One region of the Lysinibacillus sp. Ag94 genome, then DNA from elsewhere that is predicted to be linked to it. Evidence: riboswitches for the same ligand, from Rfam matches in the RefSeq annotation. Region 1 holds a riboswitch; each other region holds the start of a gene.
The links. Region 1 has a riboswitch for S-adenosylmethionine ahead of MY533_RS01510 (MetQ/NlpA family ABC transporter substrate-binding protein). Riboswitches for the same ligand answer to the same signal wherever they lie in the genome.

Region 1 (6,635 bases):
AGCGGCCATGCTATAGGCAATTTCCTCATTTGTTGACCAATATAATTGAAACCATTTAGTAGCAGTGGGAGCTGTTTGTGCCACATCCTCGAGTGCATAGCTTGAAACTGTGCTTTGAATATAAGGGATTTTTAATTGATCAGCTGCACGTGCAACGGCTAGCTCTCCTTCGTCATGCGCCATTTTGTTCATGCCAACAGGAGCAAATAAGAACGGAGTTGGATATATTTTTCCGAACAGTTCAATCGATGTATCAATACTTGAAACATCTTGTAAAAAGCGTGGAATGATAGAGTATTTTTCAAAGGCTGTACGGTTATTCCTTAATGTTTGCTCACCGCCAGCGCCTGAACGGATGTAACCAAATGGACCAGCTTCTAATTTTTCTGCAACTGCCTTTTCTAAATCTGTAAAGCAAATAGGGAAGGGGGCTTGTGCATTAATATTTTTTAACAGTAGATCGCTATGTGTTGTCTTTGTCATCATAAACCTCCTACTAATCTTTCTTTAACTTCGCAGCAAAGCGATTACCTAGTGATTGAATACTCTGCACGAGGATGATTAAGATAAACACCGTCGCATACATCACGTCAACCTCATAGCGTAGATGGCCGTAACGGTATGCGAGATCACCTAGACCACCAGCACCAACCATTCCTGCCATTGCTGTTGCTCCTATAAGACCGATTGTGGCAATCGTTAAACCTAAAATAATGGATGGGCGAGCCTCACGTAATAAGACGTTCCAAATAATATGACGACGTTTAATACCCATTGCTGTATAAGCTTCCACAACACCTGGATCAACTTCTAAAAGTGCTGTTTCCATAAGTCGCGCAATATAAGGCGCTGTATAAACAACAAGCGGCACAATAACACCTTTTACACCAATAGTTGTGCCGACGATTAGCTTCGTGAACGGTAAAATGAAAAATAGTAAAATAATGAACGGTACAGAGCGGATAATATTAATAAATAAATTGAAAAATTGGTAGAGAAATTTATTTTCAAACGATTGCCCCGGGCGAGTTAAAACGATTAAAAGCCCCAAAGGAATCCCAATTAAAATAGAAAAGAATAATGAAATCCCAACCATTTGGAAGGTTTCGAGAATGGATTTCCCAATAACATCTGACCAATCTGCAAAGAAGCTTTGAATGCTAGTCATGTAATTCGCCTCCTAATACCTCAATGCTTACCCCGTTTTCTGTAAAATACTTAAGTGCTTTTTCTACGATATGTGCTTCACCGTGTAGATGCACGACAATATTACCGACAATGCCATTTTTTAATTCTATGATATTGGCTGATAAAATATTTGGTTGCACATCATAAACTTTACTCACTTCTGCTAGTAATGGTTTACCCGTACTTTCTCCAAGGAATGTTAAACGAATAACACTTCCCGAAACATTTAATTGTTTGATAAGAGAAGGGGATAAATTACGTTGAGAAATGGTATTTAAAAATTTCCGTGTTGTTGGATGCTGGGGCTTCGAAAATAGTTCTATAGCAGAGCTATATTCCACAACCGCCCCTGATTCAAGAACAGAAACGGCATCGCAAATTTTTTGAATAACATTCATTTCATGTGTAATAAGTAAAATAGTGATACCTAGCTCACGATTAATTTTCAGGAGAAGCTCAAGAATGGCGTCTGTTGTTTCGGGGTCGAGTGCACTTGTCGCTTCATCACTAAGCAAAATCTCAGGCTCCTGGGCAAGGGCACGTGCAATAGCGACACGTTGCTTTTGACCACCTGAAAGCTGGCTAGGATAGCTATCTAATTTCTCCGTTAGACCAACAATTTCTGCATATTTTGCAACGCGTTTTTTTACTTCAGAGTCGTTATAGCCAAGAAGCTTTAATGGTATCGAGATATTGTTGTAAACAGTCGCTGTTTTTAAAAGGTTAAAATGCTGGAAGATCATCCCGATTTTTTGCCGAGTTTTGCGAAGGTCGTTTAGAGAAAGGGAAGTAATATCTACATGATCGATGAATACTTTTCCTGTTGTTGGACGTTCTAATAAATTCACACAGCGAATAAGGGTACTCTTTCCTGCACCACTGTAGCCAATAACCCCATGGATTTCACCTTTTTTAACATGCAGGTTAATACCATCTACTGCTTTGACGATACCATTTTTAGTTTTAAATTCTTTTGTTATATTTTCTAGTTGAATCATAAGGTGATATCTCCTTTCTAAGTCCTTCGATAAAGCAAGAATCTGCTAGCTTTCCTGTAGGAGTCTCGCAGATTCTTGAAATACTTAATCGTCACTTACCAGCTTGGAATTATGGAGCCTTGGAATTTTTCTTCAATAAATTTGCGTACCTCATCAGATTGATAAGCTTCAACAAATTTTTTGATCGTTGGGTCATCTTCGTTTTCAGCACGCACCACAATGTAGTTCACATATGGAGAGTCCGTAGATTCTAAAAGAATGGAGTCTTTTTTAGGATTAAGGCCAGCATCAAGAGCGAAGTTTGTATTAATGGCAGCTACATCTACTTCACTAAGCTGTTTAGGAATTTGTGCAGCCTCTAATTCAATGAATTTCAAATTCTTTTTGTTTTCTTCCACATCGCGAATAGATGCTGTTAAGTCTGCACCGTCTTTTAATTTAATGATGCCAGCCTCTTGAAGGACAAATAGAGCACGAGCCCCGTTCGTTGGATCATTCGGTAATCCGAATGTAGCACCATCTGGAACTTCATCCAATGATTTATATTTCTCGGAGTATATGCCCATAGGAGTTAAAATTGTTTTTCCTACTGGCACTAAATCTGTTTTGTGATCTTTGTTAAATGCATCGAGGAAAGGCTCGTGTTGATAGCTGTTTACATCAAGATCACCCTCGGCTAACGATGTATTTGGTAAAACATAATCAGAAAACGTTTTTAGTTCTACCTCTAAGCCATTTTCTTTGGCAACTTTTGCTGCAGCCTCTGCAATTTGTTCGTGTGGACCAGAAGTTACACCTACTACAATCTTATTTTCATTAATAGTCTTACTTTGACTATCCTTACTATTTTCTTTAGTACCACAGCCCACTAATGCTGCTACTAATGTAAGACTTGCTAAACCTAATAAAATCTTGTTTTTCTTTTTCATGAAACATACCTCCAAAGTTGTTTTATCGGTAATAAAAATAAAAAAACTCTCTTAAAAATTAAGAGAGGCTCATGAAAAATTGTCCTCTCTTATCTTTCAAACAATGATTGTTTGCTGGAATTAGCACCTTCCTTAAAAAAGGAGGTTGCCGAGCTTCATAGGGCCAGTCCCTCAGCTACTCTTGATAAGAGATTTATAATATTTTTTTGTAAATCCGATAGAACTAATATAAATTATAGGATATAGTAAGTCAATTGAATTTTTAAAATTTTTCATTTTATTTTAATGTTTAGTCGCGAAAGAAGAGAGAAAAAACTGTCCCTATAGCAAGTTTGAGCTAATGGAACAGTTTTTGATTGAAATGTTCACAGGTTAAATAAGTTTAATTTTTCAATTCTGCTGATCGCTTCACGTAAGCGGTCTTCGCTAACAAGTAAACCAACTCGTACAAAGCCTTCACCATATTGACCGAAGCCATTGCCTGCAGCTACTGCTATATCAGCTTTGTCGAGCAATATATCGGCAAATTGTTCACTCGTAAAACCTAGTGGAACAGGGAGCCATGCAAAAAAAGAGCCTCTTGGTGCTGTAACTTGCCAACCAATTCGCTGAGCTTCTTCAATCAGGACGTTTCGTCGACGCTCATAGGTCGCTCTTAGCTTATCCGCGCAACTTTGGGAAGCAGTAAGCGCAACTGCTGCGGCTTGTTGTACGGCAGGAAATTGACTACAAAATAGATGATCTTGCATAAGGTTAATAGCTGCGATAATGTCGGGGTTACCAACCGCGAAACCAATGCGCCAGCCTGCCATATTATACGTTTTGGATAATGTATACATTTCGATACCGACATCTTTAGCACCATCAGCTTGCAGGAAGCTGACAGGTTTATGGCCGTCAAATCCAATCGCTCCGTAGGCAAAATCATGTGCGACGATAATATTATGCTTTTTTGCAAAGCGTACTGTTTCCTCGAAAAATTCCAATGTTGCAGTACCGCCAGTTGGATTATTCGGGTAATTCAAGTACAGCAACTTCGCCTTTTCCTTTACTTCATCGGCTAAAGCAGTATAATCTGGCAGGAAATCATTTTCTGCGAAAAGAGGCATAACTTCAAAATTAACATCACCTAATACGACACCAGATAAGTAATCTGGATATCCAGGGTCAGGTAATAGCATAGTGTCACCGGGGTTTAAAACAGCTAACGGTAGCTCAACAAGACCAATTTTCGTACCTCCGAGAATAGCAACCTCTGTATCAGGGTCAATGTCCACATTGTATTCACGTTTGTAGAAGCTTGCTGCTGCTTGGCGTAATTCTGCTATGCCACGAAATGGAGAGTATTGATGATTTTGAGGATTTTCTGCCGCCTCCTGTAATGCTTTAATAATGTGTAAAGGGGTGGGTTGATCTGGATTACCTTGACCAAGATTGATAACATCACGTCCTTCAGCAAGAGCAGCGTTTACTTTTTGTACAAGTGCTGCAAAAAATTGAGTTGGGAGTTGCTGTAGTTTTTTTGAGAATTCCATGCACGTCCACCTTTTTCAGAATATAATAATTATTGAAGATATGATGCACATAATATTACTTTTTTTAGTAATTGTCTAGAGTATTTTCAGTTAACGAAAAATCAAAAGTGACGCAAATGAGGTGGGAAAATTGCACAAAGTCTCGTATTTTATCGTCAATGCTTTTACTACAGAGCTTTACAAGGGAAATCCCGCAGCAGTATGTTTACTTGATTCAACGATACCTGAGTCGACCATGCAGAAAATTGCTCAAGAGATCCCGGTACCAACAACAGCTTTTGTTCAAAGGAAGGATAATCATTTTTTTCTTAGATGGTTTACGCCAGCAAAGGAAATACCGATTTGTGGACACGGAACAATCGCTAGCGCGTTTTTACTTTGGAAACAAGGGATTGTACCTATCAATTCTTCGATTATATTCCAGACTGTAAGTGGCCCTTTGCAAGCAAATTGGTTCAATGAATTAGTTGAAATAACAATTCAAAAGTATCAGTTAGAAGAGATTGAATGTCCTTTGGGGCTTGAAGAATGGCTAGGGATGAAACCAACATATGTAGGGAAAACAGAATTGGATTATATAGTGGAGTTAAGTCACGAAGAGTATATTGCAGATTTCAAAGCTGATTTTCAAGCGATGAAACAGTTCCCGGTACGTGGTGTTTGTATTACAAGTCGTTCTAAAGATGAGGGGATTGATATTGTCTCAAGATTCTTTTCTCCAGCACAAGGCATCGATGAAGACCATGTAAATGGTTCCACTCATGGTGCGCTAGGACCTTACTGGTGTCCAAAATTATCAAAAGAAAGTATCGTGAGTAAACAACTTTCAAAACGCGGTGGCTTATTGTATGTTACACCAAAAATAAATGATGTAGCTATTGCGGGTTCTGCAGTTCAAGTATTAAGTGGTGAAATAATAATCTAAATATGGAGCTTAAACCATGGAAGTCAGGTTGATTTATTGTAGTATAAATACAGAACAGTACTGTCTAGAGGAGGAATAGCAATGAAAATTGGTTGTATTCAATTAAACGTAGGCTTTGGCAAAGTAGAAGAAAATTTTGCTCGCGCTGAGGACAAAATTCGTGAAGCGGCAAAACAAGGTGCAGAAATTATTGTGCTGCCAGAAATGTGGAATTCAGGCTATGCTCTTGAAAAATTATCAGAGCTAGCAGATGTGGATGGAGAGCGTTCGAGGGCATTTTTATCAAACCTAGCGAAAGAGCTTGGCGTACATATTGTTGGTGGCTCGGTTTCAACGAAGAAGGGCGATAAATTTTACAACACGATGTATACGTTTGATAAAAATGGTGTGCTAGTAGGCGAATATAACAAGGCACATCTTTTCCGTTTGATGGACGAGCATTTATATTTAGAAGCTGGGGATGAAATGAATCGCTTTGTCCTTGGAGATATCGAGGCTGCAGGCGTGATTTGCTATGATATTCGTTTCCCTGAATGGCTACGTGCTCACGCCTTAGCGGGGGCAAAAGTATTGTTCGTGCCGGCACAATGGCCAACACCACGTATCGATCATTGGAAAACATTACTGCAAGCACGTGCCATTGAAAATCAATGCTTTGTGATCGCTGTTAATCGCATTTCTAGAAAAGTAGAGAACTTTAATGGCCAATCAATGATCATTCAACCGTGGGGCGAGGTGCTATGGGTTGGTGCAGAGGACGAAGAAGTAGCTGTCATCGACGTAGACTTTTCAATTGTCGATGAAGTAAGAGGCCGAATTCCTGTTTATGACGACCGCAGACCTGGATTATACAACGGAGTAGTTACCGAAAACTAAAATCTGCTAGCACGCTCAAAGGGCAAGCAATGTTGAGCGTGCTAACCGATGAACAGAAGAACATCGCTGATAAGCAGGGAAATATCGCTGATAAGCAGAAGAAAATCGCTGATAAGCATGCGAACAACGCCGGTAACCCAATGAACAACGCCACTAACCCGATGAACATCGGCACTACCCATGC
Region 2 (6,635 bases), 600 kb from region 1:
AATCGTTGTACGTAAAGTGAGAGATTCATTTAATAAAAGCTCGAACATCGTAGGGTTAGGTAGGATCGATAACATTAAAAAGTTGAGCGATAACTATCAATTATGCCTTGCATAAAACAAGCTAACATTAAAAAACGTATTTGGATTTCCCAAATACGTCTATAATTTAATTATTAGTAATAATCAACATATCATTATCATCAAACTGCCACATGTCTCCATAGGCTACTTCCCAATAATAGCCGTTTGGATCTTGGAAATAGCCACTATAGCCACCCCAGAATACTGTTTCTGGCTCCTTGACGATTTTAGCTCCTGCCTTTTTAGCTAAATCAAATACTTGGTCTACCTCTTCTTTAGATTTTCCATTATAAGCGAGGGTAATTCCGTTAAAGCCATCTCCTATTACAGGTGGACTTGCTTCGTTAATATCTTTTACTAAACGATCAATCGGAAACAGGGAAATTTTTGTCCCCCCATTATTAAAGAAAATAACATCCGGGTTTGTTTCCTCACCATAAACCATCACTTCAAATCCCAGACCCTCACGATAAAAACTAAGAGACTCTATCATATCCTTTACACCCAACGTGATTAAATTTAAACGATTCATCCCACTCTCTCCTTTTCAAAGTATTAATTACTTATTCTATTTCAAGCATTGAATCCCCTTCCACAAACTGTAATTCGGTAATATACCATTATTTGCAAATAATGCAGAAGCTGTACCTCTTGCACTAATAAAAATTTCTTACCGCGAACCATTGATATTCCACAAAAGTTACCTCCACGTTTCTATGAAACCAAAAAGTGCGTACTTTTTTTTGCTAAGGCATGAAAGCATAATAAGAAAGCAACCAAAGCACTAACAAAAATCGGAGGACAAAAAAATGATCAATCATTTACAAGATACAATCACATTAAATAATGGCTTACAAATGCCAGGAATGGGTTTAGGTGTATTTAAAGTAGAAAATGAAGCTACAGCGGAAATGGTGAAAAATGCTATCGAGATCGGTTACCGTAGTATCGATACTGCTGCTATTTATGGCAATGAGATCGGGGTTGGTGAAGGTATTAGACAGGCGCTAGCATCTACTGGTTTACAACGTGAAGATTTATTTATTACATCTAAAGTCTGGAACGATGGCCTGAGCTATGAAGAGACAATCGCAGCTTACGAGGATAGCTTAGAAAAATTAGGGCTAGATTATTTAGACCTTTATCTTATTCATTGGCCAGGTAAAAATAAATTTGCAGAAGCTTGGAGAGCACTCGAAGATTTATACGGGCAAGGGAAAATAAAAGCTATTGGGGTATGTAATTTCCATGTATCACACTTACAAGATCTTCTGAAAACAGCTCGTATCAAACCCGTTATTAACCAAGTGGAACTACATCCACGATTACAACAAACGGAGCTACGTTCATTCTGTGAAGAGCACAATATACAACTGGAAGCTTGGGCACCATTAATGCAAGGTGGACTTCTTGATAATGAGACTATTTCAAAAATAGCAGAAAAATACGGGAAATCAAATCCTCAAGTTATTTTGCGCTGGGATATTCAACATGGTATCGTCACAATCCCAAAATCTGTGCGCAAAGAACGTATGATTCAAAACGCTGATATTTTTGATTTCCATTTAACTAATGAAGAGATGGCAATCATTAACGCTATGAATCTAGATCAACGTGTTGGACCAAACCCAGATGAGTTTGATTTTGTCATGTAAACGATAGCTTGTAAACATAAAAGAGACTGTCTTATTTTCTTAGTATAGAAAACTTTTCAGACAGTCTCTTTCCAATCTATTTAAGATGTATGCTTTATTGCGATATCTTCGTCACGTTGCATTAACAGTACATCTTCACCTTTATCTTGTAGCATTTCGATATGTTTTTCACCCCAAGTGCAAAGGATGTTCAGCACAGGGTCCATCTCTTGACCATAAGGTGTTAACGAATATTCAACTTTTGGCGGTACTTGATTGAAAACCTTACGATTAATTAATCCAGACTGCTCTAACTCACGTAATTGGCTTGTTAGCATTTTTTGAGAAATGCCTGGAATCAATCGGCGAAATTCATTCGTACGAATCTGACCATGGTGGTTAAGATGACAAAGAATAATAGGTTTCCATTTACCCCCAATTACTTCAAGAGTGGCTTCGACACCAATATTATAAACTTTTTTCATTGTAAACCTCCTGTAATATTCAAAAGTAACTAAAAGTACCCTACGTAACTTTCTGGCATGTATGAATATTACTATACACTATACAAAAAATCAAAGGAGATAGTAATAGAATGAAAGCTACAAAAGCGCCAAATGCTAAATTCACATTGCTTGCACTTGCCATCAGTGCATTTGGTATCGGCTCTACAGAATTTATAAGCATCGGACTGCTACCATTAATTACAAAAGATTTTAATATAACATTAAGTACTGCAGGTTTAACCGTATCCATATATGCACTAGGTGTAACGATTGGTGCACCGCTTTTAACAGCATTAACATCGCGCCTTAGTCGCAAAAATGTGTTACTGCTCGTTATGGCGCTGTTTATTATCGGTAATTTACTTGCAGCCTTAGCACCCTCATTTTCATTACTACTAACTGGGCGTGTTATTTCAGCATTGGCACATGGTGTGTTTATGTCCATTGCCTCTGTGATAGCTGCAGATGTTGTAGCACCAAATAAACGAGCAAGTGCAATAGCTTTTATGTTTACAGGACTAACATTAGCAACTGTGACTGGTGTCCCACTAGGAACTTTTATTGGACAAGTAACTGATTGGCGAATGTCGTTTATTTTCATAGTTATCATAGGTATTATTGGATTAATTAGTAATGCCCTGCTTGTGCCAAGTCACTTATCGAAAGGTAATCCAATATCCATTTTAGATATTGGTAAAGTTTTAGGGAATATTCGAATGTTATTAATCCTCTTTATTACTGCAATTGGGTATGGTGGCGCATTCGTCGTATACACCTATGTTTCTCCTATTTTAGAGCAGTATATGGGCTACTCACCAAAGGCAATTGTCGTGATCTTAGTTGTATACGGTATTTGTGTTGCCATTGGTAATACATTAGGTGGTCATTTTGCGAATAATAACCCTTTACGCTCTATCTTTATAATCTTTATAGGATTAGCATTAGCTCTACTCGGCATCAACTTCTTTTTAGAATCATCCATCACAGGATTAATAATGGTCTTTATGATGGGGCTATTTATGTTTATGAATGTACCAGGATTACAGCTTTATGCCGTTCAGCTTTCAGAAAAATATACACCCTCGGCTATTTCAATGGCTTCAGCATTAAATATTTCGGCCTTTAACATTGGTATTTTTCTAGGATCATACATTGGAGGAATGATCGTTAACCTCCAATCATTAGCTCATACCCCTATATATGGATTCGTAATGGTGATGATTGCTGCAGTTACTACCTTCCTAACGTTACACTTCGATAGAAATAAACAATAGATTTCCCCAGAATCAATAACGAAAGGAAGCCTTAACCATATACAAGGCTTCCTTTTTGTTGTTAGCCAATTTTAAGGAAAGTATCGTCGAAATAAGCCTTAAAAGATTCTAATGCCGAGAACCGATTCCCAAAAGGGCTTGAAAGCATCAGCTGTTAACACCGAAAGTCTATATTGTACATAAGATACTGTATCAGCTATAGGATAGGAGGAATTTAGTTGTATTACAATCCTTATCCGTTTTTTGTCTATCCTCATTACTATCCGGCATGGGTAATGGCAAATCAACCAGCAAATCAACACCCTTCCAGCCATCTAGCAATGCCGACACCCCCAATGAATAGAAGTCCATTTCCAATCGTCAATACAAAGAAATTAAAGACTTCCGCGAATCGGATTAAGGTTATTATGCAGCAAGCACAATTACTTACGGATAAAATTGATGAATCCGAGCAATTTGCACATGATCTTATGAACGCAGCACAACAATCAAATAAAACAGAAGTTGAAAAGTTAATTGCTTCAACAGGCATTACTGTAAAATTCGATACTACCTATACACCAGATGGATTTCGTATAACATTTACGGAAAGTAGCTGTTGTAAGCTAACACTAATTTTAGGTTGGTGAAGAGTTGGCCCCTTGAAGAGGGGCTCTTTCTTTTACCTTTAGCATCTTTATGAAATTTAACCTTGTATCCCTATCAAACTTGTAAACTATAAAAAAATATGCTAAAGTGTTTGTAAACATTATTTCTGAAAATTCTTATATCGCATTTTCTTATCAAGAGAGACGGAGGGATTGGCCCTATGAAGTCTCAGCAACCAGCCCTATAGGTATGGTGCTAATTCCAATTGGCAAAATTCTGCCTTGAAAGATGAGAAGACTTACTTCAGTTGCTTTGCACGAGAGTCCTCTTCTTCAAGGAGGGCTCTTTTTTATTTTTCCATTCTAATTAAAAGAAAGCAGGGAACAATTATGACAAACGAACTTTTACAAGTAATTCAACTATTGAAATCAAAAAAATGGGTAGACTTAACGCATACATTTGGTCCAAATTCTCCACATTTCTTTATGTTTGCTGATGCTAAATTTGAAACATTATTTACACATGAGGATGGCTTCTTTGCACAACAATTCACTTTCCCAGGGCAATACGGAACACATATCGACCCTCCTATCCATTTTGTGCGAGATTCACGCTATCTAGAGGAATTGGAGCTAAAAGAACTAGTACTACCACTCATCGTTATTGATAAATCGAAGGAAGCCGCAGTAAATAACGACTACACGTTAAGTGTTCAAGATATTCTTGACTTTGAAGCTGAAAATGGGGAAATTGAAGCAGGTACCTTTGTTGCGTTCCGTACCGATTGGAGTAAACGTTGGCCAGATAAAGAATCTTTCAGCAACAAAGACGCTGATGGCAATAATCATATTCCTGGCTGGGGATTAGAAGCATTACAATTTTTATTCAACGAACGACAAGTAAGGGCTATTGGCCACGAAACTTTTGATACGGATTCAGCAGCAGATTTCCGTAGAAATGGAAAATTAGACGGCGAATATTTTGTGCTAGAGCAAGATACTTATCAAATTGAGCTTATGACAAATTTAGATAAGCTACCTCCAAAGGGCGCTGCTATATTCAATATCGTGCCAAAGCCTGAAAAAGCATCTGGATTCCCTGTCCGTTCCTTTGCAATATTACCGTAATATAGCAAAAGGTCTGATTCAATAAATATTGAATTAGACCTTTTATCTATTATGCATCGGCATAATTTCGTCCGGAATCGGCTCTGTGCTATTGAATTTATTTAGATAAATTCTTTCTTTTGAAAACAACATAAATGATGAACATAATGATGATAAACAGTACTATAACATAAATACTGTAGCGGGATAAATATAACTCAACATAATGCCATTTCTCTCCAAGTATCTTCCCTAAAGTAATAAAAGTAAATGTCCATAAAGCTGCTCCCATATAAGCAAAGAAAGCAAATTTTTTATAAGGATAATTATTAATAGCTGCAATATATGCAGTAAGATGACGTACACCAGGGATAAAATACCCTATTAATAATAATATTGGTCCAATTTTTTCAAATAATTTTTTAGTAAAATCAATTTTCTGTTCTGTAATATGGACTTTCGAACCGTATTTTCGTAATAAAGGTAGCCCGAATTTATAGCCTATATAGTAGCTCAGGGTAATTCCCCCTGCAGCGCCTATCATAGCGCTGATTAAAGCTGGAATATGTGCAAGAGTTTCACGATATACGCTATACCCTACATATGTCAAAAATATTTCATCAGGAAGTGGCAGACCGACAATTCCCCCAATTAGGATAAGAATAATGCCAAAATATCCATAATGTTCAATAAGAGATTGTACGTGATGCGCCATAAATCCACCCCATCTAAAGCGTAATAATTTTTAATAGTTAGCTTTATAATAACTCAAAGGAGACAACATTATGAGTATTATTGGATTAAATACATTTTCTCCATGAAAACATCCATCCATGTGTGTTAAAAAAATATAGTCTTTTCTTAGTGACTGGTTGATTCATATTTTACTTTCAAATAATTAAATTATTTGCAGCTTACGTAGAGCATAATGAATACCGTCTTCTGTTGATTTTTTCGTTACATAATTAGCGACACTTTTTAATGCTTCACTACCGTTGCCCATTGCAATACCAAAGCCAACCTGCTCCAGCATGTCGATATCATTATCTCCATCACCAAAAGCAAGTGCTTCCTCAGGGCTCAAGTCAAAATAATCTAGTACAGCCTGCACAGCAATTGATTTGGAAACATCATGTTGCAAAACATTTGTAATGTAAGGGTGCCACCTCTTAAATAATAAGTGCGGGAATTTTAAAGTATACCTTTTCTCAATATCCTCGTTGCCATATAAACACATTAAGTAAACCTCTTGCGTTAAAATATCTTCATTAATAACGGGGAAATCTTGCAATGATAATGTTTCTTGCATGGCTTTTAATGTCTCTTGTTCTTGGACGTTATTCATCGATAATTGTTCTGTAAAAAACGAAAGACTTTGTTTATGGTTTTCAGCAAAAGCCTTAACTGCGTGGACAATTTCCTTGGCAATAGGAATTTTATGTATTA
Region 3 (6,635 bases), 830 kb from region 1:
TTTTTTCCTTTGTATAAACAGGCTGTGAAATAAAATAATCTGCCCCATGTTCAATTTTCTTTTCTAATCGAGAGACAGCGCGTTCTAGTACACGGACATTAGGATTAAATGCAGCCGCTACAGAGAAATTTGCCTTTTTACGAAGCGGTTTCCCTGAGAACGAAACACCTTCATTTAACTGTTTTATTAATTGGATTAGCTCCATTGACGATACGTCGTAAACGCTAGTTGCTCCTGGGAAATCGCCTACCTTTGTCGGATCTCCAGTAACCGCTAAAACATCATGAATTCCTAGTGCATTTAATCCCATTAAATGTGATTGAAGACCAATTAAATTTCGATCTCGGCATGTTATATGGGTTAACGGGCGTACCCCGTGCGTTTCTTTCAGTAAGGCACCCATTGCGACATTACTAATCCTTGGAGAAGCAAGTGAATTATCTGCCATCATGACTACATCCGCGCCCGCCTCATATATTTTCTTTGCCCCTTTAATAAAGCCTTCTATTTCTAAATGTCTTGGTGTATCTAACTCCACAATAACCGAGCGTTCACGTTTTACTTTTTCATGTAATGGCTCATAATTTGCTGGCTCTGCCTCACGCACAATCTCTATTTTTTCTGGCTTTGTATACTTTTCTTCAACCGGGGATAACTCTTCTAAGTACTTTTTCGCTGCAGCAATATGCTTTGGTGTCGTACCACAACAGCCACCAATTAAACGCACCCCTTGATCACGAAGCTCTACAGCTGCTCGACCAAAATAATCAGCCTCCGACTCATAAACGACACGCCCATCCTCTAAATCAAGAAGAGAGGCGTTCGGATACGCTGACATAAATGCCTGCTCAGGAAGCTCTACCCCTTCAAAAGCTTGGATAGTATGGTGAGGACCTAAACGACAGTTAACACCTACGATATCAGCACCTAACGCTTCAAGTTCATGTAAGGCGTGATTTAAGCTCATTCCATTTTGTAATACTCCGGGTTCGTGCATAGAAACTTGAGCGATAATCGGTAATGTCGTTTTAGCTCGTAGCATTGATAAAGTCGCTGTTAGCTCTTCAAAATCATAATAGGTTTCAAGTAAAAGGCCATCTGGATTTCCTGCAAGTAAAACCGTTGCCTGCTCATCTATAGTTGCTAAGATTTCCTCTAACGTTGCATCACTTTTTCGAATACCACGGATTCCCCCAATAGTACCCAAAACAAATTGCCCACCATCCGCTGCTGCACGTTTTGCAATCGTTATAGCAGCTTCATTATATTGCTGTACACGAGATTCTAATCCATAGCGGGCTAATTTTATGGCATTAGCTCCGTAAGTGTTCGTCTGAATAATATCGGCACCAGCAGCTATATATTCTCTATGAATCTTTTCAATTAATTCCGGTCTCTGTACATTCATTTCCTCATGACAGTACTCCAAGCCATAGCCGTATAAAACTGTACCAATTGCACCATCTGCTGTAAGAACATGCGTTTTTAACCTTTCAAGCAATCCCATAAAACTAACCTCTCTTTCTTTTTCTATCATTATGCCTCGGCATAATTCGTTCTGAATCGGCTTTGGGCTTAGGCTGCAGGTTAGTTAGCCTACTACTAGCCGCTGAGAACTCCTTGCCGATTCCGTGACATCCGCCGAAGGCTTTAGGTCAACACGAAGTTGGTCACTCAGTCGTTGCCACAGGACGTGGCGTTCTTAGACCGAGTTCCTCTATTTCGACTGATGTTTGGACATCAGCCGAAAAAAAGTTAAAATAAAAAAGCCTTCTTTCACAAAAAAAGAAGGCTTTTACGTTTCGTAATTGTTTTCCTTCTCATCTTCGACACACGGTCTTCTGGATTTAGCACCTGACAATAAGTTGGTTGCTGAAGCTTCATAGGGCCAGTCCCTCTGCTTCTCTTGATAAGAATTTAGTATGAATTTTTTAAATAATTAAAAGAATCATATCGTTTACGAACGATTGAGTCAAGACTATTTCACTGAACAAAGGATAATTTTTACGAAATTCATAAAATTTTGATTTATATTAAACAATTACAATAGTTTTTCTACAAGTTCCTCACCAATTTTTTTACCATTTTGAATACACGCACCTATGCCTACTCCAAAATAAGAGCATCCTGCTATTGATAAATTTGGATAGTTTTTCTCGAGCTCTTGTAAGAGACCTTGCAACGCTTCACGATGTGCCAAGTCGTACTTCGGCATCTGGTCGATCCATTTCGTCACGTTAATAACAGTTGGTTTTTCTTCAATCCCTAAGCTTTTTCTTACGTCCTCTAGAGCTACAACCGCTAATTCTTCATCTGACATCATACGCAATTTCTCATACTCAGGGTTAATGCTCTTATAAAAAAGTCGTACAAGTAATTTTCCTTCTGCTGAAGTGTGTTTCCACTTGCGGCTTGTCCACGTTGCTGCATTACAGATAACATCCGAATTATGTGACACAATATAGCCTGTTCCATCTGCAGGTAATCTATTATCAGGAACATCAAATCCTAAATAAATCGTAATGGCGGATGCAGTATTAAATTGTTCAAAATAGCCGTTCAAAGAGTCATCCTGTAATAAGCTTTGTACCGCTTCATTTGGCAGTGCCAATACAACATGATTTGCTTCAATCATTTTACCGTTTGCTAACGTAACTGCGTATAGATTCTCCTGCTTTTTAACACTAGTAGTAGCAATCCCTTTTATAATTTCTACATCTGTTAATGTTTCTTCAAGTCGATCAATTAGTGACGATAAACCATTTTTAAATGAAATAAATTTTTTATTGGCGGCTTTCACAAATTGTTCTCTGTTTGCATCGAAACCTTTAATAATACTACCGTAATCGTTTTTGTAATCGATTAAATACGGTAAAGTAGAAGCAATTGAAAGTTGATTTAAATCTCCAGAATATACACCTGCAAGTACCGGTGCTATTTGGTTTTGAACAAGCTCTTCACCTAAATAATACGTTAAAAATTCCCCAATCGAGCTTTCCTTTGTAAACCTTTCATTCGGCATTGTTAAATCCTTTAACGCTTCTTTTTTACCTTCCTCTGATACAAGCGTGCTTTCCTCAAGAGATTGTAAGCTCATAGGAATACCGAATGTTGAGTCTGCTGGGATGGCATGTAGCTCATTATTTGTGTAAATATACGAAATACCTGTTTCGTTATATACAAGATTTTGTGCAAAATTCAGTTCCTCTACTAACTCCATGACACCTTTATGACGCGCTACAATAGAATCTGCTCCAGTTTCCATGATGAATCCTTGTTCATATGCAGAGTGCAGCTTGCCACCAAGATATGTATTTTTTTCAACAAGCACAAGTTTTACATTTAAGTTTTTCTCCTGGACTTGGCGTTGTAAATAATGCATCGTACACAATCCCGTAATTCCGCCACCTAATACAACAACTGTTTTCATATTAACCGCCCCTATTTTTAGTTCTTTATTTAGTATAAACTTTTTTTATCGAAAATTACGTTAAACCCTTTACAAATTTAGCAAAAATGGAGCTATCCAGCATATTGGACAGCTCCATTTTTTCATCATATATTCGCTAGAGGCTTTTACCTTCATTACAGAAATTATCTATTAACAGTTGATATAGTGTTATTTGTGCCCTAATGTATGTATCAACAATTTTCTCTTCATTCATTTAAATTTTGTGCAAAGCTAGCTAATTTTCCAGCTGAATTTTTCACTTCGTTAAAGGCAATACCTAATTCACTTAGTACTTCCGCTATTGCCTGTACTTCTTTTTCCATCCGACCATTTTGGTCTTTCGCCTCGGTCATAGCTTCTAATATGTTAGTAAATTGGCCTTCCGTTTGAACCATATTTTCCTCACCAGAGGCTACCTCTTCTTGAATATTACTAAGCGAATGAACAAGTTTATCTGTCCGCTCATTCGTTTTATGTAGTAACGTTGCTACCGATGTGACAGATTCCTTTGTTTGAATCGATAGTTTTCTCACTTCATCTGCAACAACACTAAAGCCTTTACCCGCTTCTCCAGCACGAGCAGCTTCTATTGCCGCATTTAAAGCTAACAAGTTCGTTTGATTAGCAATATTTGTCACAACATTCATAATCGATTCCATTTCCTTTGACATATCTGTCAACTGTGCAATATTTTCCGCTATATCATCAAGTGAGCAAATAATAGTATTCATATTTTGCGATTGACTCTTTAAGCGTTCACGCCCATCTAATGCCTGACTCTCAGCCATAGTCGACACTTGCAGTGATTTTTTCGCTAGTTGTTTAACTTCCTCTGATTGTCCACTTAAGCGATGAAATGAATTGTTCGTTTCTTGAGATATTGTGGCAAGACATTCCGAAGACTTTACGATTTCTTGCTCTATCGCTTCTTTTCTACGTTCTATTTTTTCATGAAGTTGCTCAATTGTGTGCTCAAACGCCTCTAAAACCAATTGTTGCTCAAAATTGGAAATTTTCGAGATGGCTCGAATTGTATTAAGCTGATCTATTGGATGAACAACATGTTCTTCAACCAAGTCAATAAATGACGCAGTTAAATCTTGAAACGCACAAATATACCATTGTGTTTTAAGGCCAATATGGACATGCACTTTAGCAATTTTTATGCGTCTTTGATAAAATTCATTATCAATCTTACCATTAAACATTTCAATAATATGACGTCGTAATGTAATTTTCAGCTTCTCCACAGAACTATGTCTATTAATAATATCTACTAAACTATGTTCAGTTCCAATCATTTCATAAAATCGATTAACAATATTATCAATATTGGCTTCTACAAAAGGTTGAAAGGCTTTTAAATATTGTAAATCTTTCTTTGTCAATTTAAGCAAATCAATTTGCCTTTTTATTGATTGGCAATTCACTATATCCATTTTCACCGTGTAGTGCTTTAAATCTAATGCCGTTGTCTTTCTCTCTTTTTGAAAAATCACACATTTACCCTCTTTCATGCCGTGTACTTTTGAAAAGCTGAGAAAAATCTAATTTCGTCTACCAAAAATATAAAAGATCAGGAAGATTCATCCCCAACTTTTGGCGATATGCCATCACATTACTTATGACGCTGATTTCTGCTACGGGCTACCATCAGCTAAAAATAGCAATCTTATGACTAGCTATTACTACTAACTACTCTTTCAGAATCACTCATATACATTATACATTTTATAAATAGCTGTCAATTTTCGGATATACATTTTTTCCCTTAAATTATATAAAAAGTCCCTGTTATCTAAAGCAATAAAAAAGCTACCACAATACTTTTGGGTAGCCAATTTACATCATCTCTATTTTTTTATCCTTATTTTTTCCTCGTTTTAGTTTGAAGTAATTACCTCTTTGTTATATTAATATTTTTACAATCATTCGTTCATAGTGATATAAACCTATGAAATACCCATAAATAAGCACTTAAGACCTGTGTAGAAAACGTTCATAATAAATTCTAAATACCTATTATTTTTTAATGAAAAATACTTATTTTCCTTTCAACTCTTGCAGTAAAATTGCAGCCTCCTCACTTCCTGCTTCTGCTGCAAGTCCATACCACTTAATAGCCTCTTTAATATTTCTAGCTATTCCCTCACCTTTATTGTAAATGTGCCCTAATTGTAATTTAGCTTCCAGATCTCCTTGAAGAGCGGCCTGTTTAAACCAATGAATACCCTTTTCAATATTACGTATACCTGTTAACCCTTGGCTCCAAATAAAGCCCAAATCATAAAAGGCATCGATGTGATATTGCTCTGCAGCTTTTTCATACCAAAATAATCCGCGGTTCACATCTTTAGGTTGCCCTAACCGTCCCTCTAAATAGATTCCTCCAAGCCTGTATTGCGCTTCGACATAGCCTGCTTCAGCAGATCTTCTATAGTAGCTACATGCTTGCTCCTCATTTTTGTCGATTCCTAGTCCCTGCTCGTAAATAATTCCGAGGGTAAACATAGCCTCTGCCACACCTTGTTGTGCAGCGAAATCGAACCACTTCTTCGCAAGTACCAAATTTTCTGGTACTCCCTCACCGTTAAAATACATATCTGCTAAATTATTCGCAGCATCTGGATGCCCCTGCTTTGCTGCAGCCTCATACAATATAAACGCTCTATTATAGTTTTCTTGAACACCTAGACCTTCAAAATAAAAATTACCAAGTGCATATTGTGCATCGGCATTTCCTTGTGACGCTGCTAACTCAAACCACTTTATTGATTTTTCTGGTCGGAAATATTCGCCGTCAATTGCGCTATAATATTCGCCAAGCTGAAATTGTGCATCTGTATCCTGTTCCTCAATGGCATCTTTGTATAAGTCAATAATTTCCTCATGATCTAGATCTTCTTCATCAAACGCCTCAACCTGTTCATTTTGGTGAATAAAATACCATTCCAATATATCAAGTACATCATCAACAACTTCATTGCAATTGGATAACCTCTCCAGAGAAGAAATTTGCCAAATAAATATATAGATAGGGAGTGGAATTGCATCACGCAGTAAATCATCATATTCAGCTAAAAGCGTTAGCACATTCTCCTGTACTGACTTTGTCTGTTCTGGATGTATAATTTGTAAGTGTCGTTGTTGATTCTTTTTCAACAGTCCTTGCACAACTTGATAT

Region 2: linked by a shared signal. The riboswitch ahead of MY533_RS20680 (cyclase family protein) and the one ahead of MY533_RS01510 (MetQ/NlpA family ABC transporter substrate-binding protein) in region 1 are both predicted to bind S-adenosylmethionine.
Region 3: linked by a shared signal. The riboswitch ahead of MY533_RS19485 (bifunctional homocysteine S-methyltransferase/methylenetetrahydrofolate reductase) and the one ahead of MY533_RS01510 (MetQ/NlpA family ABC transporter substrate-binding protein) in region 1 are both predicted to bind S-adenosylmethionine.

What each region holds. Positions count from the first base shown of each region.
Region 1 covers NZ_CP096780.1:330,972-337,606, forward strand. Annotated here, with positions in the region: gene MY533_RS01495 (alpha-hydroxy acid oxidase) at 1-483, opposite strand, end outside; gene MY533_RS01500 (methionine ABC transporter permease) at 497-1,168, opposite strand; gene MY533_RS01505 (methionine ABC transporter ATP-binding protein) at 1,161-2,186, opposite strand; gene MY533_RS01510 (MetQ/NlpA family ABC transporter substrate-binding protein) at 2,282-3,115, opposite strand; SAM riboswitch class I at 3,202-3,306, opposite strand; gene MY533_RS01515 (pyridoxal phosphate-dependent aminotransferase) at 3,481-4,650, opposite strand; gene MY533_RS01520 (PhzF family phenazine biosynthesis protein) at 4,781-5,575, shown strand; gene MY533_RS01525 (carbon-nitrogen family hydrolase) at 5,657-6,451, shown strand; gene MY533_RS01530 (hypothetical protein) at 6,481-6,635, shown strand, end outside.
Region 2 covers NZ_CP096780.1:4,365,244-4,371,878, forward strand. Annotated here, with positions in the region: gene MY533_RS20655 (VOC family protein) at 167-613, opposite strand; gene MY533_RS20660 (aldo/keto reductase) at 891-1,736, shown strand; gene MY533_RS20665 (winged helix-turn-helix transcriptional regulator) at 1,817-2,200, opposite strand; gene MY533_RS20670 (MFS transporter) at 2,311-3,495, shown strand; gene MY533_RS20675 (YuzC family spore coat inner layer protein) at 3,714-4,124, shown strand; SAM riboswitch class I at 4,272-4,378, shown strand; gene MY533_RS20680 (cyclase family protein) at 4,473-5,210, shown strand; gene MY533_RS20685 (DedA family protein) at 5,308-5,904, opposite strand; gene MY533_RS20690 (Cof-type HAD-IIB family hydrolase) at 6,088-6,635, opposite strand, start outside.
Region 3 covers NZ_CP096780.1:4,132,807-4,139,441, forward strand. Annotated here, with positions in the region: gene MY533_RS19485 (bifunctional homocysteine S-methyltransferase/methylenetetrahydrofolate reductase) at 1-1,507, opposite strand, end outside; SAM riboswitch class I at 1,818-1,916, opposite strand; gene MY533_RS19490 (protoporphyrinogen oxidase) at 2,042-3,430, opposite strand; gene MY533_RS19495 (globin-coupled sensor protein) at 3,658-4,950, opposite strand; gene MY533_RS19500 (tetratricopeptide repeat protein) at 5,495-6,635, opposite strand, start outside.